4 regions of the Mycobacterium gallinarum genome follow, and region 2 is predicted to be linked to each of the others. Evidence: predicted binding sites of a transcription regulator. Region 2 holds the regulator's gene; each other region holds the start of a gene.
What was found. The regulator LexA, encoded in region 2, represses DNA repair genes until DNA is damaged. The targets are predictions, from matches to a motif close to CGAACANNTGTTCG.

Region 1: ruvC (crossover junction endodeoxyribonuclease RuvC) is a predicted target of LexA. The motif match lies at 2,210-2,223, and genes of this name have one in related genera.
Region 3: cofD (2-phospho-L-lactate transferase) is a predicted target of LexA. The motif match lies at 3,152-3,165, and genes of this name have one in related genera.
Region 4: G6N42_RS16320 (HNH endonuclease signature motif containing protein) is a predicted target of LexA. The motif match lies at 2,317-2,330, and genes of this name have one in related genera.

Annotation. Positions count from the first base shown of each region.
Region 1 covers NZ_AP022601.1:1,031,242-1,036,420, reverse strand. Annotated here, with positions in the region: gene ruvB (Holliday junction branch migration DNA helicase RuvB) at 1-1,044, opposite strand, end outside; gene ruvA (Holliday junction branch migration protein RuvA) at 1,041-1,628, opposite strand; gene ruvC (crossover junction endodeoxyribonuclease RuvC) at 1,625-2,191, opposite strand; gene G6N42_RS05200 (hypothetical protein) at 2,323-2,631, opposite strand; gene G6N42_RS05195 (mechanosensitive ion channel family protein) at 2,772-3,995, shown strand; gene G6N42_RS05190 (TetR/AcrR family transcriptional regulator) at 3,953-4,576, opposite strand; gene G6N42_RS05185 (alpha/beta fold hydrolase) at 4,643-5,179, shown strand, end outside.
Region 2 covers NZ_AP022601.1:901,506-906,684, reverse strand. Annotated here, with positions in the region: gene G6N42_RS04470 (alpha/beta fold hydrolase) at 1-285, shown strand, start outside; gene G6N42_RS04465 (PhzF family phenazine biosynthesis protein) at 317-1,003, shown strand; gene nrdR (transcriptional regulator NrdR) at 1,013-1,483, opposite strand; gene G6N42_RS04455 (LysM peptidoglycan-binding domain-containing protein) at 1,646-2,095, opposite strand; gene lexA (transcriptional repressor LexA) at 2,304-3,005, shown strand; gene G6N42_RS04445 (LGFP repeat-containing protein) at 3,002-5,029, opposite strand.
Region 3 covers NZ_AP022601.1:5,826,170-5,831,348, forward strand. Annotated here, with positions in the region: gene manB (mannose-1-phosphate guanylyltransferase) at 1-17, shown strand, start outside; gene G6N42_RS28785 (NUDIX hydrolase) at 42-611, opposite strand; gene G6N42_RS28790 (coenzyme F420-0:L-glutamate ligase) at 608-1,948, opposite strand; gene cofD (2-phospho-L-lactate transferase) at 1,945-2,943, opposite strand; gene G6N42_RS31760 (WhiB family transcriptional regulator) at 3,240-3,656, shown strand; gene G6N42_RS28805 (metallopeptidase family protein) at 3,667-4,089, opposite strand; gene G6N42_RS28810 (DUF3499 domain-containing protein) at 4,218-4,637, shown strand; gene G6N42_RS28815 (phosphomannomutase/phosphoglucomutase) at 4,722-5,179, shown strand, end outside.
Region 4 covers NZ_AP022601.1:3,355,375-3,360,553, forward strand. Annotated here, with positions in the region: gene G6N42_RS16310 (mycofactocin-coupled SDR family oxidoreductase) at 1-794, shown strand, start outside; partial or broken gene G6N42_RS31230 (TetR family transcriptional regulator) at 852-1,216, opposite strand; gene G6N42_RS16315 (hypothetical protein) at 1,338-1,694, opposite strand; gene G6N42_RS16320 (HNH endonuclease signature motif containing protein) at 2,383-2,961, shown strand; tRNA gene G6N42_RS16325 (tRNA-Leu) at 2,963-3,038, shown strand; gene G6N42_RS16330 (hypothetical protein) at 3,254-3,493, shown strand; gene G6N42_RS16335 (hypothetical protein) at 3,686-4,315, shown strand; gene kdpF (K(+)-transporting ATPase subunit F) at 4,518-4,619, shown strand; gene kdpA (potassium-transporting ATPase subunit KdpA) at 4,620-5,179, shown strand, end outside.

The DNA of each region.
Region 1 (5,179 bases), 130 kb from region 2:
ACCGGTCGCTCCGGCCGGGGGTGTCATTCCGAGATGGGTCCAGGCCTGTGCGGTGGCGACGCGCCCGCGCGGCGTGCGGGCGATCATGCCGGCACGCACCAGGAACGGCTCGCACACCTCCTCGACCGTCGTGGCTTCCTCCCCCACCGCGACCGCCAGCGTCGACACCCCGACGGGGCCACCACCGAAACTACGTGTGAGTGCGGACAATACGGCCCGGTCGAGGCGGTCCAACCCCAGCTCGTCGACGTCGTACACCGCCAGCGCGGACTTCGCGATGTCACGGGTGATGACACCGTCGGCGCGTACTTCGGCGAAGTCGCGTACCCGTCGCAACAACCGGTTGGCGATACGCGGAGTCCCGCGCGAGCGCCGCGCGACTTCGGCACCCGCGTCGCTCTGGAGTTCGATACCGAGGATGCCGGCCGACCGCGTCAGCACCCTCTCGAGTTCCGCCGGTTCGTAGAAGTCCATGTGCGCGGTGAAGCCGAACCTGTCACGCAGCGGACCTGTCAGCGCCCCCGAACGGGTCGTGGCGCCGACGAGGGTGAACGGCGCGACCTCGAGCGGAATGGAGGTGGCACCCGGCCCCTTGCCGACCACGACATCGACGCGAAAGTCCTCCATCGCGAGGTACAGCATTTCCTCGGCGGGCCTGGCGATGCGGTGTATCTCGTCGATGAACAGCACGTCGTGCTCGACGAGATTCGACAGCATGGCCGCCAGGTCGCCCGCCCGTTCCAGCGCGGGTCCGGAGGTGACCCGCAGCGAGGTTCCGAGCTCGGCGGCGATGATCATCGCCAGCGAGGTCTTGCCCAGCCCCGGCGGGCCGGACAGCAGGATGTGATCCGGCGTGCCACCGCGGTTCTTCGCGCCCTCGAGAACCAGCTGCAGCTGCTCGCGGACGCGGGGCTGACCGATGAACTCACCGAGCGATCGCGGCCGCAGACTGGCGTCGATGTCCCCCTCGCCGACAGTCAAGGCGGCCGACACCTCCCTGTCGGCGGTGTCGCCGGGTTCCGCGTCCTCGAAGCGACCGCTCACTTCTTACCCAACATGGACAGCGCCAGGCGCAGCGCACTGGTGGTGCTGGCTTCCGGGTCATTGGCGAGCACCTTGTCGGTGGCCTCTTCGGCCTGCTTGAGCGCAAAGCCAAGGCCGACAAGCGCTTCGACGACGGGGCCGCGCACGGCATGTCCGTTCATCGCGGGGGCGCCGGACGGTGTGTTGGCCCCCATCTTGTCGCGCAGGCTCAGCGCCATCAGCTCGGCGGTCTTCTTGCCGACCTTCGGGATCCGGGTCAGCGCGGTGATGTCGGCGTCGGCGATGGCACGGCGCAGCGTGGGTCCGTCGTACATCGCCAGTGCGCCCAGCGCGATGCTTGGCCCGATACCGGACACCGCGAGCAGCGTCAGAAACAGGTTGCGGGCGTCGGCGTCGGAAAAGCCGTACAGCGTCATCGAATCCTCGCGCACGATCATCGCGGTGATGAGCCGGGCTTCGTCGCCGCGGTGCAGCGTCGCCAGCGTGGTCGGCGTCGCCATCACTTTGTATCCGACACCCGCAGCCTCGATGACAACGTGATCGAGAGCTATGTCGAGGACCTCTCCGCGAACGGATGCAATCATCGTGCCGCCTTTGCCTTCGCCTTGATCGTGGCCTGGTACTTGCGTTGCTGCTCGGCTGCCATGGCCTCGGCCGCGGCCATTCGCGCGATCATCGGAGCCCGCCAGCAATGACAGATCGCCAATGCCAGCGCGTCGGCCGCGTCGGCGGGCGTCGGCTTCGCCTGTAGGGCAAGGATTTTGGTGACCATCGTGGTGACCTGCGCCTTATCGGCCCGCCCGTTTCCGGTGACGGCGGCCTTCACCTCGCTGGGTGTGTGGAAATACACGTCGATGTCGCGCCTGGCGGCGGCAAGCGCAATGACACCGCCGGCCTGCGCGGTGCCCATCGCTGTGTTCGCGTTCTGGTTGGCGAAGACGCGCTCGATCGCGATGACGTCGGGGCGGTGGGTGTCCATCCAGTACTCGACGGTGTCGCTGATGGTGAGCAACCGGCGGTGCAGCGGCTCGTCGGACGGGGTGCGGACGACGTCGACGTCCAGCGCGATGACGCGCCGCCCGGTGCCGCCCTCGATGACGGACAGCCCGCACCGCGTCAACCCAGGGTCGACACCCATCACCCGCACGTGGCAGCTCCTTGCCTGTGAACACCTGTTCGAAGAGCTTAGCGTCGGCAGCGGACACCTCAGGGTCTCGACACGCCCCCATCACCGGGTGGACTGCCCGGCGCAGCGGAGAATCGAGGCGTCGTGCACGGCTAGATCACCATGTGCCCTGAACGGCCGCCGGAAGCGACCTCGCGTGCGATCTCGTCGACGCGGCGCTTGGACCCGTTCCATCCGCGCACGAGCTCCCGGCCCACCTGATGGCCGTTGCGCTCGACGGTGATCACCCACCGCACACCGCAGAACTTGGCCAGCAACCAGAAGGGCCACAGCAGCGCGAACACGATGCCGATGAGCACCTCGAACATGCCGAACGTGAGGTCAAGCGCGTCGCCCGGAAACGGCCACATCCGCCGGTTGATCGACCAGACGGTGCCGTTGGGGTCTGTGAGAACTGCCACGTCGATTATTTTCCTTGCAGGACCGGGTATTCCGCGCGTTCAACGCGGCAAATCGCGACGCGTCGATGTGACGACGCCGGTGCGCGACGCTACCGTCGCGAAGAGACCCGACCTCGACTCAGTGGAGCTGATCTCACCCAATGCCCGACGAGAACGAACTGGAAACCGCAACAAATCTCGCCGTCACCTTCGCGTGGGCCGCAGGCGCCATGGTCGCCGCGTACCTGTTGGGAGTGGTGCTGACCTGGGCGCTGGGCCGCATCGGTCGCCGTAGTGCCATGCTCTGCGACGTCGCCGAACTCACGCGGATGCCGGTGCGGTTCACGCTGATGGTCGCTGCGGCGTCCATCTCGGTGCAGCGGACGTCGGATCCGGCCGACTCCTGGCGCAGGATGGTCGACCATTCGCTGGTGATCCTGCTGATCCTGGGGGTGACCTGGCTGCTCACCGGCCTCGTCCGGGTCGCGGAACGGCGCATGATCGCCAGATTCGGCGGTGGCGGTGAGCAGATCTCCGACGCCGATCGCCGCTGGCGACGGGTTCGCACGCAGGTCACGGTCCTGCGCAGGCTCGCGATCGCCATCGTGGTGGTCTTCGGCGGCGCCGCGGTACTGATGACGTTCCCGGCGTTCTCCGATATCGGGACCACGGTGTTCGCGTCGGCCGGCGTCCTGTCCGTCGTCGCGGGTCTGGCGGCGCAAACCTCTCTCGGCGCGGTGTTCGCAGGTATGCAGATCGCGTTCTCCGGCGCCATCCGCGTCGGCGACGTCGTCCAACTCGAGAACGGCCAATGGTGGGGTCGCGTCGAGGAGATCACCCTGAGTTACGTCGTGGTGCGCCTCTGGGACGAGCGCCGCCTCGTGCTGCCGTCGACGTACTTCACGACGGAACCGTTCGAGAACTGGACCCGCAGCGACACCGAGATCATGGGCAGCGTCGAGTTCGACGTGGACTTCTCCGTGCCGTTCGACGACATGCGTGCCGAACTGGACCGGCTGCTCGCAGAGAGTGAGTTGTGGGACGGCAGGCGTGGCGTCCTGCAGGTGACCGACGCCGTGGGCGGCATGGTGCGGGTACGAATCGTGGTCAGCGCCCCGAACGCCGGCGCGCTGTTCGACCTCCGGTGCAATGTGCGCGAGGGCATGGTGGATTGGGTTCAGCATCGGCAGGTGCTGCCGACCCAGCGCATCGAACCCGCCGCGCCCACTGAACCACGCAAGCGCAGCGACGAAGACGGCGCGACGCCTCGAGTGGCGTCCGGCATGTTCTCGGGCAGCCCCGAAGCCGAGGAACGCGCCAGGGCTTTCGATGAGCACGCCGACTACGACGACGAGTTCGCCCGGTCCTCCAACGGCAGCCGCTGAGCCGGCTCGGCCAAGGCGATGCCCCGGTATTGCGGGCCCAGCGTCGCGCCCGCGGCCAGCAGCGGCGCGGTATCGCGCATCGTCCGCGCCAACACGAACGCGCCCTCCAATGCGCCGATGAGCGCCAAGGTCACCTCGCGCGCCAACTGTGGCGCCAGACCGCGGGCGGCAAAGTAGGCGGCACCGCCGTCGATCCAGCCCCGGAACACCGCGGCTGAGGTCTCGCGCAGTTCTTCGACGGTGTCGGCCACCTCAGCGGCGACGCTGGCGACCGGGCACATATTCGCGAACCCTGTCGCGGCCATGTCCTGCGCGGCCTGGGCAAAGACGCCCTCGAACGCCTGGCCGAGGTCGTTGTATTCGTCGATGAGCGTCGGGATGAGTAGCCCGTACGCCGCTCCCGCGTTGATCAGCGCTTCACGCGCGATCTGCACCTTGCCGCCGCGGAAGTGGTGGTACAGCGAGCCGATCGGCGCACCCGAGGCCTGGGCGATGTCTTTCATGCCCACCGCCGCGTACCCGCGGTGCCGCATCAGCTCCGCGGCGGCGGTGAGGATCGATTCGCGCGTGGATCTTGCCATTGACGCCTCCTGCGGACAGACTAGAGCATACGTTCTAGAATCAAGATTCTAATGAGAGGAATAGAGATGGAAATCCTCCTGCCTTCCGGGACCATCGAATACCGCGAGGAAGGCGACCCGGACGGCCCGCCGGTCGTGCTGTTGCACGGTCTGCTGATGAACGACACACAGTGGGACCTCGCCCTACCGCACCTGCCGGCCGGCTACCGCTACCTGCTGCCGGTGCTGCCGATCGGCGGGCACCGCATCCCGATGCGCGACGATGCCGATCTCACGATGCCCGGCATGGTCGACGTCGCCGCCGATTTCCTCGACGCACTGGATCTCACCGACGTCACGCTCGTGGTGTCCGACTGGGGCGGTCCGCTGTTCCTCACCGACGTCGGGCGCGACAAACGCATCGCCCGACTCGTGATCTGCCCGTCAGAGGCGTATGACAACTTCCCTCCCGGGTTCCCCGGCAAGGTCACCTGGGTCGGCACTCGCACCACCGGGACCGTCAAGATGGCGATGCAGCAGTTGCGCATCGGCTGGCTCCGTCGCCGCTTCTTCCTCTTCGGCATGATGGCCGCCAAGCCCATCCCCCAGCACATCATCGAGGCG
Region 2 (5,179 bases):
TCGGTGATACCGGTCAGCCATGCCCGTCTGGCACATGCGGCGATGCCCGGCTCACGGCTGGAGATATTCGACGGTTCCGGGCACTTCCCGTTCCACGACGATCCCGACCGGTTCGTCGAGGTTCTCGAGCAGTTCATTCTTTCCACCGAACCCGCGGTCTACGACCAGGATTATCTGCGCGGATTGCTGCGCACCGGCATCGAAGAGGGTGCGATCTCCGGCTCGGTCGACACCCGGGTCGCCGTGCTCGACGCAATGGACCACGACGAGCGCAGCGCCACCTGAAGCCTCGACGCCACCTCGGTAGCATCGGTCCATGGCCATCGACGTAACGGTGCTGCGGGTCTTCACCGACCCCGACGGCAATTTCGGAAATCCGCTGGGCGTTGTCGACAACAGCACCGTCGAGCCCACCGACCGTCAACGGATCGCCACCCAATTGGGTTACAGCGAAACCATTTTCATCGATCTACCGCAAGGCGGCTCCAGTACGGCGCACGCGCGGATCTTCACCCCTGCCGTCGAATTGCCCTTCGCGGGTCACCCGACCGTGGGTGCCTCGTGGTGGCTGCGCGATCAGGGTTTCGCGATCAAGACGTTGCAGGTGCCCGCGGGCATCGTGCAGGTCAGCTACGACGGCGATCTCACGGCCGTGAGTGCGCGTGCGGAGTGGGCTCCGGACTTCGCGATCTATGACCTGGCGTCCGTCGACGAACTGATGGCGGCGGATCCGTCCGACTACACCGATGCGGCCGAGCACTATCTGTGGACCTGGCTCGACAAATCCGCCGGAATGATCCGGTCCCGGATGTTCGCGGCCGATCTCGGCGTCCCGGAGGACGAGGCCACCGGCGCCGCCGCGGTCCGTATCACCGACTACCTCAGCCAGGACCTGGAGATCGTGCAGGGCAAGGGGTCGAGAATCTCCACCGAGTGGAGCCCCGAGGGCTGGGTGCGGGTCGCGGGACGCGTCGTCAACGACGGCACGAAACAGATCGACTGAGGCGCCAGGTCAGCTCTGGGCCGGCTGCGGAGACTCGCGATGCTCACGCAGCTCCTTGATCTCGCGCTCGAAGTCCTCCGCCGACGTGAATCCGCGGTAAACCGAGGCGAATCGTAGGTAGGCGACCTCGTCGAGGTCACGGAGCGGACCGAGGATGGCCAGGCCCACCTCATTGCTGGGGACCTCGGCCGAGCCGGTGGCGCGCACCGCGTCCTCGACCTGCTGAGCAAGCAGGTTCAGCGCGTCGTCGTCTACCGCCCGGCCCTGACAGGCGCGGCGCACGCCCTTGACGACCTTCTCCCGGCTGAACGGCTCGGTGACACCGCTGCGCTTGACCACGGCGAGCACCGCCGTCTCGACAGTCGTGAAGCGACGACCGCATTCCGGGCATGATCTGCGGCGGCGAATGGCCTGGCCTTCGTCGGTTTCCCGGGAATCGACCACTCTGGAGTCGGGATGGCGACAGAACGGACAGTGCATCACCGCTCCTTCGCTACACCACCAAACGACCAACTCGAACTCCTCTGAGCGTACCTGCGCGGGAGTTCGCGAGCTCAGGTTCGTGTTGATTGGAACATATCCCGTCGTGGTGCTACCGAATGCCGTTGTGCGGCTGATGTTTTCACCGCCCATGGCACACCGTCAGCTGATCGGTGCGATCAGAGTCTGGCCGGCATGAATCGCCACAGTGTCGAGATGGTTGAGTTCGCGGATCCGGTCGACAACGCTTCCCACCGGCGCGTCGGGCGCCACTCGGCCCGCCACCTGCTGCAGCGTTTCGCCCGTCTGCACCTGAACCACCGCGAGCCGGTCGGGCACCGGGGCCGATTCGCCGACGACACCGCCGAACTGTGCCACCAGCCCGAGCCACACCGTGATGCCTGCGGCGACCATCGCCAACAGGACCGTCGTGACCGGGGTGATGGGCCGGCGCCGGCGCGGAGCGCGCGATACGAGGACACCGGAGCTGCGGTATCGCATCGGGGCGCCGCCGGGCCGCCGTGACGGTGGCCGCCGCCGTGCACCCGCGGGCCGGATACCCGGCCTGACCACAGGTGTTGCCTGGATTTCCCGCGTCTCGAGAATCGTCATCTTCCTGCCTTCCGGTCCAAGGTCGTTCGCTCTTGTGTTCGAACATACTCGCTCAGGTGTTCGATTAATAGAACATGTGATCGAACTGTTGCCAAACGATAGCGGCGCCCACTGACACGTTCGGCCGGCCGGATCTGGCACTCGCAGCCATCCGACACGCCTCGAACACATGTTTGATTAATCGGCTGTCACGGGCTACATTCGCGCCATGGACTCCAGCAGCGATACCCCGGGTGGCACAGACGGCACCGGCGGGCGAGGTGGGCTCGACACGGGTCTGACCGAGCGTCAACGCACCATTCTCGACGTGATCCGCGCCTCGGTGACCAGTCGCGGCTATCCCCCGAGCATCAGGGAGATCGGCGACGCGGTCGGACTGACGTCGACGTCGTCGGTGGCGCATCAACTCCGCACGTTGGAGCGCAAGGGCTATCTACGCCGCGACCCCAACCGTCCGCGCGCCGTGGACGTCCGAGGCGCCGACAATGCGCCACCGGTCGTCGCCACGGACGTCGCGGGCTCCGACGCCCTGCCGGAACCGACCTTCGTACCGGTGCTGGGCCGCATCGCCGCAGGCGGCCCGATCCTGGCCGAAGAGGCCGTCGAGGATGTCTTCCCGCTTCCGAAGGAATTGGTCGGCGAGGGCTCGCTGTTCCTGCTGAAGGTGGTCGGCGACTCCATGGTCGACGCGGCGATCTGTGACGGCGACTGGGTGGTCGTGCGTCAACAGAACGTTGCGGACAACGGCGATATCGTCGCCGCGATGATCGACGGTGAGGCGACGGTGAAGACGTTCAAGCGCACGCGCGGTCAGGTGTGGCTGATGCCGCACAACCCGGCGTTCGATCCGATTCCCGGCAACGACGCCGTCGTGCTGGGCAAGGTCGTGACGGTGATCCGCAAGATCTAGCGGGCCTCGCCGTCGGTGACGAAGCCGTTCACGCGCGCGAGTTCCTCACTGGCAAACCAGATTTCGGCACTGGCATCGTCGTACGCAGGACTGCCGGGCGCCCAATACACACCAGTCTTGGTATTCGCCTTGACGGGGTAGCCCTCCGGCGCCTCGTTCGGGTCGTCGAGTGGCACCAGGAAGGCGACGCGCTGCGTTGGCGGCTCGTCGTCGACATCGATGCGAGCATGGCGTCCGGTATCGATGAGGGGGTCGCGCTTGACCGCGGCGGCCGCCGCCGCGGCGGCAAGCGCCGCTTCGGCGGTCTGAATACGAGTCGGTGCCGTATCGACGGTGTCCGGGTCGTCGTCGTCATCGTCGGGCTCGTCATCGCGGGCCGGCGGCTCGTCGTTGTCGTTGGCGTCCGCGACGTCGTGCGAGGTCTCCTCAACGCTCGATGCCGACGAGGGCGCACCCCAAAGGTCTTCCTCCTCGTGCACGACCTCCGGTGGCATGTCCTCGCCCCGGCGCGGCAGTGTGCCCAATCCCCCGCCTGCGTAGCGATCGCCGAACATCGCCGCGGCGTACTCGTCGTCGGTAGTCACCCGATCCGAAGCGGCCGCGGTGCTGTACGCGGCATCGGCGTCGCCGCTGAATCGGACGTCTTGCATCGCAAGAGATTCGTCGGACGCAAAGGGATCGGCCTTGTTGCGGCGTCGCAGCGCGATCGCGAGCACGACGGCTCCGATCACTGCCACCAACGGTACGAGCGCCAGCAGCCACCACACGTTCGGTTTCAACCACTTGTTGGTGTCGTTGGAATCTGACGCCTGGGGGCTGCCCGGCGCCTCGGCCGCCGGCTGCTGGCCCGGCACCTCGAGGCCGGCCAATTCGGCGGCCAGATTGGCCGGTTCGGTGCTGAAGGTGTTTTTCGCTCGGTCCCACGAGATGACGCCACCGGTGAAGCGCTGCGTGACGACGTCGCCGGCCTCCGTCTGGTCGGCCATCGGCGCACCCAGCTCGCCCTTGGCCCCGCCGAGCCGGTCCCAGGCTGCCGCCATCGCACCCCGCACGATCACCGCACCGTGATCAGGCGTCCAGAAGATGACCGGCTTGTCCTCGGCCGCGAAGCTGGACATGCGGCTGGCAGTGGGCAGGCCGCCGTCGACCTCGCTGGTGAGCGGGAACCCGAGATCGCCTTCGGGCCCGCCGACGCTCTCGTACTTGGCCAGCACCTGTCCGGTCACGACATTCGCACCGGTGGCAGGTGTGTAGAAGATCGCGCCACCGGCGAAGTTCTGCCTCAGTCCGTCCTTGCCGACCGGGAAGGGCGCTCCGTCGGCGGCGCCCAGCGGCCCGAGCGGTCCTCCGGCGGCGCGCCGGGCAGCATTGATTGCCGCAGTCGGATCCTCGGGAAACTGCAGATCGCCCAACTGAGCGGCAAGTTCCGGCGGCACGGTGGTGAAGGTCTTCTTGCGAACGTCATACGACAACTCGCCACCGGTGAACTTCTGCGAGACGACGGCACCCCTGTAGACCTCGTCCTCCGCTGGTACGCCGAGTGTGCCCGACGAACCCCCGAGCTTGTCCCACGCGCTGTTGAGCGGCCCACGGACCACGCGTGCCCCGGTTGCAGGTGTGAAGAAGATGACCGGCTTGTCCGTCGCGCTGAACGTGACGTTTCGGCTGTCCGGCGCCCGTCCGGGCCCCTCATCGATGGTGGGGAAACCGAGATCGCTGTCAGCTGGCCCGCCGAGCGACTCGTACTTCTCCAGGATGGCACCCTGGACGAAGTGTGCGCCGGTCGCAGGCGTGAAGAACATCTTGCCGCCAGCGAAGTTTTGACCGAAACCGGGGCCGGCCGGGTAGACGTCGCCGTTTCTGGGTCCCAGCGTGCCCCCGTCACCGCCGCTGGCCTCCCACGCCGCAGTGATCGCTGCGTTCGCGTCGGCGTCCGGTTGCGCCGCCGTGATCGGTGCCAACAAGACAGCCATCGACGCGAGCCGAGTGCGCACCATGCGGCGCCGACTCTTCTGCCCGCTCATTGACCCTCCCACAGTCGGCGCAAATTCCATGAAACGTATCGCGCCCGTCAACTGTCCGTCAGAAGACGTTAATAACCAAGGAACACACGCAAACTCTGAAAGAGAAAATACCCCGGCGATGTGCAAAATCCTCGGATCTTGCGCAGCGAA
Region 3 (5,179 bases), 4.9 Mb from region 2:
ACTCGACGGACATCTAAGCGGTTGCGAATTTGGCGCGCTAATCAACCGTCGCGGTGCGTGTGCGCGCCGAATTCGCGGATTCGCCGAGCCGCTGCGGCCAACTGGGTGAGGCCGAAGTCGACGTCGTCGGGCAATGAGTCCAGTCGCCACCACCGAAGGTCCAGTGACTCGTCGCTGCGCGCGATTTCCGCGCCTGCGGGCGCACGCACGATGAATTGCATGTCGAGGTGACGGGTCGGCACACCCAGCGAACATGTGACCGGGTGTACGTGCAACGCGGCCAGTACCGGATCGATCTGCAGGCCGTCGATGCCCGACTCCTCGGTGGCCTCCCTCAGCGCCGCGGCGACGATGTCGGGGTCGGATTCCTCGCAGTGCCCGCCCAGTTGCAGCCACCGGCCGAACCGTGGGTGGAGCGTGAGGAGCGCGTGGGTTCCGGTGTGGTCGATCACCAACGCCGAACCGGTCACGTGCCCTGGCTCGCACGACCGCAGGCAGCCGTCGGGGCGCGCGGCCAGGAACGCCAGCACGGCGTGGCGCAGCGAGTCCTGACCGGGATCGGGTGCATGCCATTCGGTCAACGCCTGGACCGCCGACGCGTGCAGGGTCACTTGCGCACCAGCAGATCGTCGGTCGGCACCGGATCGCGTGGTCCCGGCTGCTCAGGCGGGAAACCGATCGCGATGGCACCCAACGGCTCCCAATCGGCCGGCAGGTCGAGCTCGTCGCGCACCAGATCGGCGGCGAAGATCGTGGACCCGATCCAGCAGCTGCCCACACCGCGCACCGCCAGCGCTACCAGCAGGGCCTGCACGGCGGCCCCGACCGCGACGGTGAACATCGTGTGCTCGGCAGCGGTGCGGTCGGCGTCGGGATAACTGTGCGCACCGTCGGGCACCATGAACGGGATGACGAGTTCTGGTGCGTCGTAGAGGATCTGGCCACGACCGAGGCGGCGTTCGACGGCATCGGCTGGTCGGCCATCACCGGTGAGATCGGCGCGCCACTTCTCCTTCATTCGATCCAGAAGTGCCAGTCGCCGGTGCGGGTCCTGTATCCACACGAACCGGACCGGCCGGGTGTGGTGCGGTGCGGGAGCGGTCAGCGCTTCGCCGATCGCGGCCTCGATCAGCTCGGGTGGCACGTCCTGGTCGGTGAAAGTGCGCACCGACCGCCGCAACAACTGGGTCTGACTGCGACCGAGCGCAATGGCCTCCTCGGTGCCCAGCCAGAACAGATCGTCCTCGCCGGCGCGCACCAGGCGACGGGCATTGGACCCGTCATCCGGCAGGGACAACCCGCGTACCACCGCGACCGGGATGTCGGTCAGCTTGCCCTTGACGAGATCGGCCGCCGCGGCGATCTCGTCGGCGACCGCGATCTCGGTGACGATCAACTCGTTGCCGTGCCGATCGCGCGACCCTTCGTAGCCGTGCAGCACGCGCAGTCCCGCTGCGCCGATCGCGACGTCGGTCTGCCCGTTGCGCCACGCACGCCCCATGGTGTCGGTCACCACCACCCCGACGGTGACTCCGAGGTGTTCGCGTAAACCGCTTCGCAACTTCGCGGCGCTGGCATCGGGATCCGTTGGCAGCAAAGCGAGTTCTGCCGAGTCGACATTGGAACCGTCCACCCCGGCCGCTGCCTGCACCAGGCCGATCGCGTTCTCGGTGATCAGTGTTCTGCCCTTACGAGCCAGTACGCGTACGGCTTCGGCGTCGATCAGTTTGCGTCGCAGGATGTCTCGTTGTTCGGCGTCGACGGGTGCATCGACGATTCGGCCCTCGCATTTGGACATCACCTTGCTAGTGACCACGAGGATGTCGTCGTCGCGGAGCCAGGGTGCGGCCGTGGCGATCGCCTCGGCAAGGTCATCTCCTGGACGAAACTCGGGCAGCCCTGGCACGGGCAGGATTTCGACGGCTGCTGCGGATCCGTGTTCGGTCATCGCCGTGGATCCACTTTCAGCCCGGCGACCTCCACTCCGGCGCGCACCATGTCGGCGGTCGTCGCCGGATCCTTCATCAACAGCGGTACGGCGCGCACCTCGACACCGTCGATCTCGGCGCGGTCGCCTTCGTGGACCAGCCAGGCGTCGAGGATGCCGGTGCCGCTGCGCGCCCCGTAGTGGATGCCGACTGCTTCAGAGGTGCTGTCCACACCGATGACAGACAGACATTCGTCGGCCATGCCGCGCAACGGCTTACCGTCGATGATCGGGGAGTAGCCGATGACCCGTGCCGTCGTCGTGCGCAGCGCGCCGCGAATGCCGGGGATGTTCAAGATCGATCCGATGCTCACCACCGGGTTGGACGGGGCGATCAGTACGACGTCGGCGGTTTCGATGGCTTCGACGACGCCGGGACCGGCAGTCGCCGCGTCGGCACCGACGAAGGCGAAACTGTGGGTGGGTACCTGCGCGCGGTATCGCACCCACCATTCCTGGAAGTGGATCGCCTTCTTCTCGCCGTCCTCGGGATCGGTGATCACGACATGGGTTTCGCTGCGGTTGTCGCTCGCGGGTAACAATCGTGCACCGGGTGACCAACGGCCACATAACGCTTCGGTCACCTGTGACAGCGGATAGCCGGCGCGCAACATCTGGCTGCGCACAAGGTGGGTGGCCAGGTCGCGGTCGCCGAGGCCGAACCAGTCGGGCTGCACACCGTAAGCGGCGAGTTCTTGCTTGGCATGCCAGGTTTCGTCGCGATGACCCCACCCGCGTTCGGGATCGATGCCTCCACCCAGCGTGTACATGCAGGTATCGAGGTCCGGGCAGATCCGCACACCGAACATCCATGCGTCGTCGCCGACGTTGACGACGGCGGTCAACTCGTGTGCCGACTTCCCCGAATCCTGGAATTGGCCCAGCCCCAACAGGTGCTGTACTCCGAGCAGGAAGCGGGCGCCGCCTACGCCGCCAACCAGAACCGTGACCTTCACAGTGACCGACACTAGGCCGTCGCGCGCGAGCTGGGGCACGTGGCCGAGGGGTGTGACAGACACGCCGATATTCCGACGCGCCGAATTCCGGTCACGGAATGGTATGAATTTCTGTTCCAACGCTTGACCGCGGCTGCTAGCGCGTGTGTAATCACACCAGTGTCATTTCGCGGTTGGCCAGCCGGTTTCGGTGTCGCAGACCGAGATTCGATCATATGTTCGAATCGGAAATGGCCGCACAGTAAATAGTGGGGCTCAAAGTTACGGATCTACGACATCAGGTGAGGAGGCGGAAAATGTCTTTTGAGTACAGCGATTTCGATCATGCGGTCCGGTTCGACGACCGGCTACTTGGCTCAGTTGACAGCGCGCCGCACACCAATTTTGGACCGGCACCGTTCGAGACGCCTCGGCGTCCCCAGTTGAGTCTGGTGCCCGCCCCGATTGATGTGCCGCCGGTAATCCCGGCTGTGCCGGCAATGCTCACTCCGGAGGACGACCTCTGGCAAGAGAAGGCATTGTGTGCACAAACCGACCCCGAGGCGTTCTTCCCCGAGAAGGGTGGCTCGACTCGTGAGGCCAAGCGCATCTGCCAGGGCTGCGAGGTGCGCGACGCGTGCCTCGACTACGCGCTGGCCCATGACGAACGCTTCGGCATCTGGGGCGGGCTCTCCGAACGTGAGCGCCGTCGCCTCAAACGCGGCGTGATCTAGGCGAGTTTGTTCACTCGTCCTCGATGGTGGGGTCGATAACGGAGGGTTCGACACCCAGATACGTGGCTACTTGTGCCACCAGGACTTCGTGCAACAGCTCCGAGAGTTCGGCGGTGTCTTTCGCCCGCCGTTCGATCGGCTTGCGGAACAACATTATTCGCGCCCGAGTGGCGTTGCCGCGGACATCGACGCCCGCGGGGATCAGCCGGGCCAGGGCGACCGGCCCGTCAGCGATGACCTCGGGCGGCCATTGCACGCTTTCGGGATCCTTGGCCGAGATACGGGGTATTTCGTCGACGGCGATGTCCAGCGTCGACACCCGATCCTGCCACCGGCGTTCGATGGGCTCATACGCCTCGAGCACCGCCATGTCGAACAGTTCGGCGCGGCTGCGCCAGCCCGGCACGGTCGGTGGAAGGAGCGGCCCGCGCATTTCGCGACCGCGGCGTGATCGGTGGTGTCCGCGTTCGGCCACGGAGCGATCGTAACGGTTGAAGATCGACGCTCCGATGGCGCGCGTGTCCGGCGGCTTGCGCCGTTTGCGCACGATAACCTCTCGCTGTGAACGTTCCCCGTCGCTGCTGCCGGCCCGGGTGCCCCCACTATGCGGTCGCGACGCTGACATTCGTCTACTCCGACTCGACGGCAGTCGTCGGCCCGCTGGCCACGGTGTCCGAGCCTCACTCGTGGGATCTCTGCGTCCTGCACGCCGGCCGGATCACCGCGCCTCGCGGATGGGAGCTGGTTCGCCACGCGGGTCCATTGCCGTCGCACCCCGACGAGGACGATCTGGTGGCGCTCGCCGACGCGGTGCGAGAAGGACGCGATATGGCGCCGCCGATCAACGGAGTGGCCGCAGGGTTTTCCGATCCGGTTACCGGTGTGTCCGGCGGCGCGCTGATGGCACCGCCGGCCCGCAGGTCCGAGTCCAACGGGCGCCGACGGGGCCACCTGCGGGTGTTGCCCGACCCACCTGAATAGCAGAGCTTCGGCGAGGGCTAGCGCACATGCCTCTTTCATTCGACGGTTAGGCTGGCGCCAGTAGTCCACGTCACAAGGAGTTGTATGTCCCGGCCTGCCGCGGCTGTCCATAGCGTCATCAAGGCGTATGACGTGCGCGGCCTGGTCGGCGAAGAGATCGACGAGGATTTCGTCCGCGACGTCGGCGGCGCGTTCGCTCGGCTCATGCGCGGTGAGAACGCCACCCAGGTGGCGATCGGCTACGACATGCGGGACAGCTCACCGTCGCTCGCGGACGCATTCGCCGAGGGTGTGGTCGCGCAGGGCCTCGATGTGGTGCGCGTCGGCCTGGCGTCCACCGATCAGCTGTACTTCGCCTCGGGTCTGCTGGACTGTCCGGGCGCAATGTTCACCGCGAGCCACAACCCGGCCGCCTACAACGGCATCAAGCTGTGCCGGGCAGGCGCCAAGCCCGTCGGCAAGGACACCGGGCTGATGGCCATCAGCGAGGACGTGATCGCCGGGATACCGGTCTACGACGGGCCGCGTGGCTCGAAAGCGGA
Region 4 (5,179 bases), 2.5 Mb from region 2:
ACGCCGTCCACCTCGCGGACGAGGGCGCCGACATCATCGCCGTCGACATCTGCGCCGACATCGAGTCGAACGAGTACCCGCTTGCCACTCCCGAGGACCTCGACGAGACAGCGAAGCTCATCGAGAAGTCAGGGCAGCGGGTGGTGACGGCTGTCGTCGATGTGCGTGACCGCGCAGGTCTCAAGGGAGCGCTGGATGACGCCGTTGCGCAACTGGGTGGTCTGCACGTCGTCGTGGCGAACGCGGGGATCTGCCCGCAGGGCAACCATATTCCGTATCAGGGCTTCATCGACGCATTCGACGTTGACTTCGTCGGCGTCGTCAACACCATCCACGTCGGCCTCGGCCACCTGACTGCCGGCGGGTCGGTAATTGTGACGGGTTCCATCGCTGGACTCGTCGACCAGAAGGATCTCGCGACTGGCGGAGGGCCGCAAGGCCCTGGCGGGGCGGGCTACGGAATGGCCAAGAGGATGGTCCGCGACTATACGAAGGCGCTGGCCTTGACGATGGCGCCGCACAACATCCGGATCAACGCGGTCCATCCCACGAACGTCAACACGGACATGCTGCACAACCTGCCGATGTATCGCACCTTCCGGCCGGACCTGCCCGAACCTTCGCGAGAAGACGCAGAGTTGGTCTTTCCGGTCCTGCAGGCAATGCCGGTCCCCTACGTAGAGACCGAGGATGTGTCGCACGCGGTGGTGTACCTCGCGTCGGACGAGTCTCGTTACGTTACCGGGCAACAACTGTTCATCGATGCCGGCGCTGGCTTGAAAATGGGCATGTAAGCGTTTCTGCACGCGCATGGATTTTGTGCGAGCAAATAGCAGCGATGTCATCCGCAGTTAGAGGATCGCTGGACCCAGCCACCGCGCAACGAAGCGGCGGAGTGCGACTCCGCCGCGCGTTTGAGGTCTGGGATCGGTGAGGAGAGATTGCACAGTGCGCAAGGTCATTTCGGCCAGCTCGCCAAGTTCGGTGACATCCAAGCCATGAAGCTTCCAATCGACATCAGGGCGGTGAAAGACCGACAGGCAGAATGTATTGGCGTGTCAGCGGTTAGCGAAATGACCTCTTCGTCCTCGGCTCAGCGAGTCAACAGGCTCTCGAGTTGCGGATCCCCGGCGAGATTCTCGATCGCGAACGAAACGCATTCGACGACTTCAGAAACCGGATTTTTGAGTCCGCCGACGTGTTGTGTGACTAGATCGCGCCACCGCTGCAGGTTCGATCGGCGCTCCAGGTCGGACTCGAACCGACACTGGACGGCGACACTGGCCGAGCACGGGCAGCGCGATGAGCTTTCGCCACAGCAGTAACACCGGTCAGCGCTAACCAAACCGCGGCGGTGCAAGATCCGAATTGGATACTTGCGGCGGCGTGGGAATTTCCGGCTTGGCTTCGTTCAGGGTGTTTGTGTAAGTGCCGTCGACGTACACGTCGATCCAGGTCGTACCGTCGATCGTTTTGTACGAACACGTCGAGACCCGACCCTTCGGGCCCGAACTGGTTTCGTACCGGCCAGCGGCTTCCTTGCACCCAGCCTTGATTTCCGCCTCAGTCTGCTTTTCCTCGGCGCTGGCGCCGACGGCTGATGCGAGCGCAATACAAAGGCCAATGCAAACGGCGCCGATGGCTCGGGCGACGCGCGCGATTCGGCGGGTCGCGGCGTGCTTGTTAGTTGTCATTCTCTACTCCTCGTGGTTAGTTGGCGGCGCGGTCGCGCCGCTTCACGGGAGGAATTCTTCTGAGATCACGGGGACCGTGTAATCGCCGTTGGGCCAGAATTAGCCCCTCGACGGGGAGGATTTCCTGTCCGACCGGTAAGCAAGTGCGGCCCGAGGCGATGCGCACCTATGGTGTGCCCCCAGTGAGACTCGAACTCACACTTGGCGGATTTCAAGTCGGCCGAAGCACGTGCGCCGGTATTCGTGGATGTTTCAATTACCTGCTTCTAACAGCAGATACCGTTCACCGCGTTCGTCAGCATTCGCGGCTATCACGCGTGAGATGTGACAGCGTCGTGACACTGACGCAGTCGCCCCGAAAGCCGAACTACCCTGCTCGCCATGGGCGGGGCCGCACGCGTAGCGGGCTATCACCTACGAACTGCCCAGCCGATGCGATCGCTGCATCCCGTCGCGGTCGGTGAATGTCGCACCTTCGCGTGACCGAGAAGCTGCCACTCCTTGGACGTCACCCCTCCTGTCGGTGCGCTGAACTAACCTCCCCCGTAGTCAGACCCGACCGTCATGATGTGTTTGGCGTGGTGAGCGAAAAGCGGGAGACAAGGTGATTGACCGGCTCGAACGCAGACCTATTCGTGTTGAACTCTCGAATGGCGAGATCCGATATGAAGTTCGAGCTGCGGTTTAGATGAACGGTAAGAGGAAACGGTTGAGACGACGCTTCAAGACCACCGTTGAGGCCGAGGCATTCTTGGCCCAAACGTCCGAACCAAATCGCATCAGACGCTACAAGATCCGCGATGAGCAGTATCGGGAGGCGGTGAGGCAGTCCGTTTCCATTGCCGGCGCGCTCAAGCTGCCGGGTGTCGTGCCGGAAGGCGGCAACTACCGTGTCCTCCGCCGAGCCATCGACCGCCTCGGTCTCGATACATCCCACTTCGCCGGGCAGTCCTGGGCGAAAGGCAAGAGGGTCTCGCATCGCCTGCGACCGATCGAGGACTTCCTATCGAACACGTATCCGATTCAGTCTGATCGGTTGCGCCGGCGCCTCATCAACGAAGGCGTTTTCGAGCGTAGGTGCTCCGGCTGCGAGCTCGATAGCTGGATGAGCCAGCCGATTCCTCTGGAGTTGGACCATATAGACGGCAACCATCAGAACAACGCGCTGCAGAACCTTCGACTGCTGTGCCCCAACTGTCATGCGCTTACGCCGAACTTCAGAGGCAAGAACAAGAGCTGTGCCTCCGCACTAGACTCGACCGCCTAGAGGGGACGTAGCCTAATTGGCATCGGCGGGGCGCTTAAAACGCCTGACATTTGTGGGTTCGAGTCCCACCGTCCCCACCGTCTCGGCGGGTCCTGTTTGACCGACGGATGCCGACCGCAGCGTGGTGCTGAACCCGCCGCCATGGCTATTACTCTCATGAACCCCGAGGGTCGGCCGAAGGTCGGGTGCCCGCCTATTACCGGGCGGCGGGCGTTCAGTCTCCAAGAACACCCCAAGTAGTTCAGCCCACTCTCGCTATCAACACCACCAACCAAACAGGGAGAGATCAACCATGGACCGCAACATCGTCAAGCTCGCTCTCGTCACCGCCGCCTTTGGCGCCATGGCCGTTGCCGGTGCCGGCACCGCGCTGGCCGAGGCCCCGCGCGTCGACACCGCACCCGCCTTCTTCCCCTTCGTCGAATTCGAGGACGTCGTCGAGCAGCCGTTCGAGAACTTCGGCGATCGAACCGAGCGCCAGTTCGAGAACTTCGGCAACAACGTAGAACGCCAGTTCGCGGCTTTCGACTGAACGCCGCGCCATGACGCCCGCTGCCCTCGGACAGCGGGCGTTCTCGCGTCAGCCGGGTGTTCGCATGACCAGAGCAATCGGTAGCCGCATTTCGCCAGGGAGATCGCGAGATGAGAACGTTCTCATCCGAGGTGCCTGAGAGCCGGGCCCGATCGGGACCATCTCCGCGCGTTGTCAACTATGTTCGCCTATGTGGAGCCACCCCACACCTACATGCGGGAGGCATCCGCTTCGGTGGCACACCACGCGGATTACCTCGACCGGCGCGACGACCACGCGCTCTGCGGAGCGGCGATCGTGGTTGCGACGACCCTGACGCAAGCGGACGCGGTCTGTCCGGAATGCGAAGAGAAGCTGATTCAGTACCACCTCGCATGGTGGCGGGAGAGGGCACTGGCGGCCACGGCCGAGGTCGAGGCACTGCGCGCCAAGTACGGCGAGCCTGCGCAACCCACGTCCCAGGTCGACGCAACGACCGCCGAGCCGGAGGAAACCGAGCCGACGACCCTGCTCGACCATGCGCGACGAGAACTCACGAAACTCTGCCGGGAGTTCGACGACGCCGTCCCCTACTTCCGCCTGAAGAACGCGATGCAAGCGTTCAGCGACGGGTTGGAAAGCGACCAGCGGGTTCTCCTGGCGCAAGAGATCGGCGGCGACGGCACGCTAATTCGTTGGTCGACAACGGAAGTCGAAGCCCTCGGTTGGCATGTCAGCAACAGCCCTGTCCGAGGAGAATCCGAAGCGACGTGGGACGCCTGGATTCAGGACTCTTACCAGGCACCGAAACCGACGAAGCGGCGGTTCGGCCGCTCTCGCTGAGCGCCGGGCGACGGAAACCGTTAAAGGCCGGGACGGGGCCGTCAAGAATCCGTTAAGGCCGGTATTGACCTCCTGAGCTGGGGCGATCCTTCTATGGGCCGCCGAAATACGGCGACCCGTAAACATCTCGGAGTGTCATGTCCGTCCTGGTGTACATCGCGTTGACGGTGGCGGTCTTCGCCGTCTTCGGCCTGATTCAGAAGTGGGTCGAGGGTCTGTGATCGAAAACGTCATCGGGCTCGTGCTGGCGGTTCTCATCGCGGTGTTCCTCTTCGCCGCCCTGCTCTTCCCCGAGAGGTTCTGAGTGAGCACCACCACCGCGGGGATCCTGTTCCTCATCTCGCTCATCGTCGGCCTCGCGGTCGTCCACGTGCCGCTGGGCGACTACATGTACCGGGTCTACTCCTCGGAACGGCACCTGCGCGGTGAGCGCGTCATCTACCGATTGATCGGCGCCGACCCCAAGGCGGAACAGACCTGGGGTTCCTACGCCCGCAGTGTGCTCGCGTTCTCGGCGATCAGCTTGCTGTTCCTGTTCATTTTCCAGTTGGTGCAGGGCAAGCTGCCCTTGCATCTCAACGACCCGGGCACCGAAATAACCCCCGCGCTGGCGTGGAACACCGCGGTCAGCTTTGTCACCAACACCAACTGGCAGGCCTATTCGGGGGAGTCGACCCAGGGCCACCTGGTGCAGATGGCCGGTCTGGCCGTGCAGAACTTCGTCTCGGCGGCGGTGGGTATGGCGGTGGCGGTGGCGTTCGTGCGCGCACTGGCCCGCCGCAACACGTCAGAACTCGGCAACTTCTGGGTCGACCTCATCCGCGGAGTCATTCGAATCCTGTTGCCGCTCTCCGTCATCGGCGC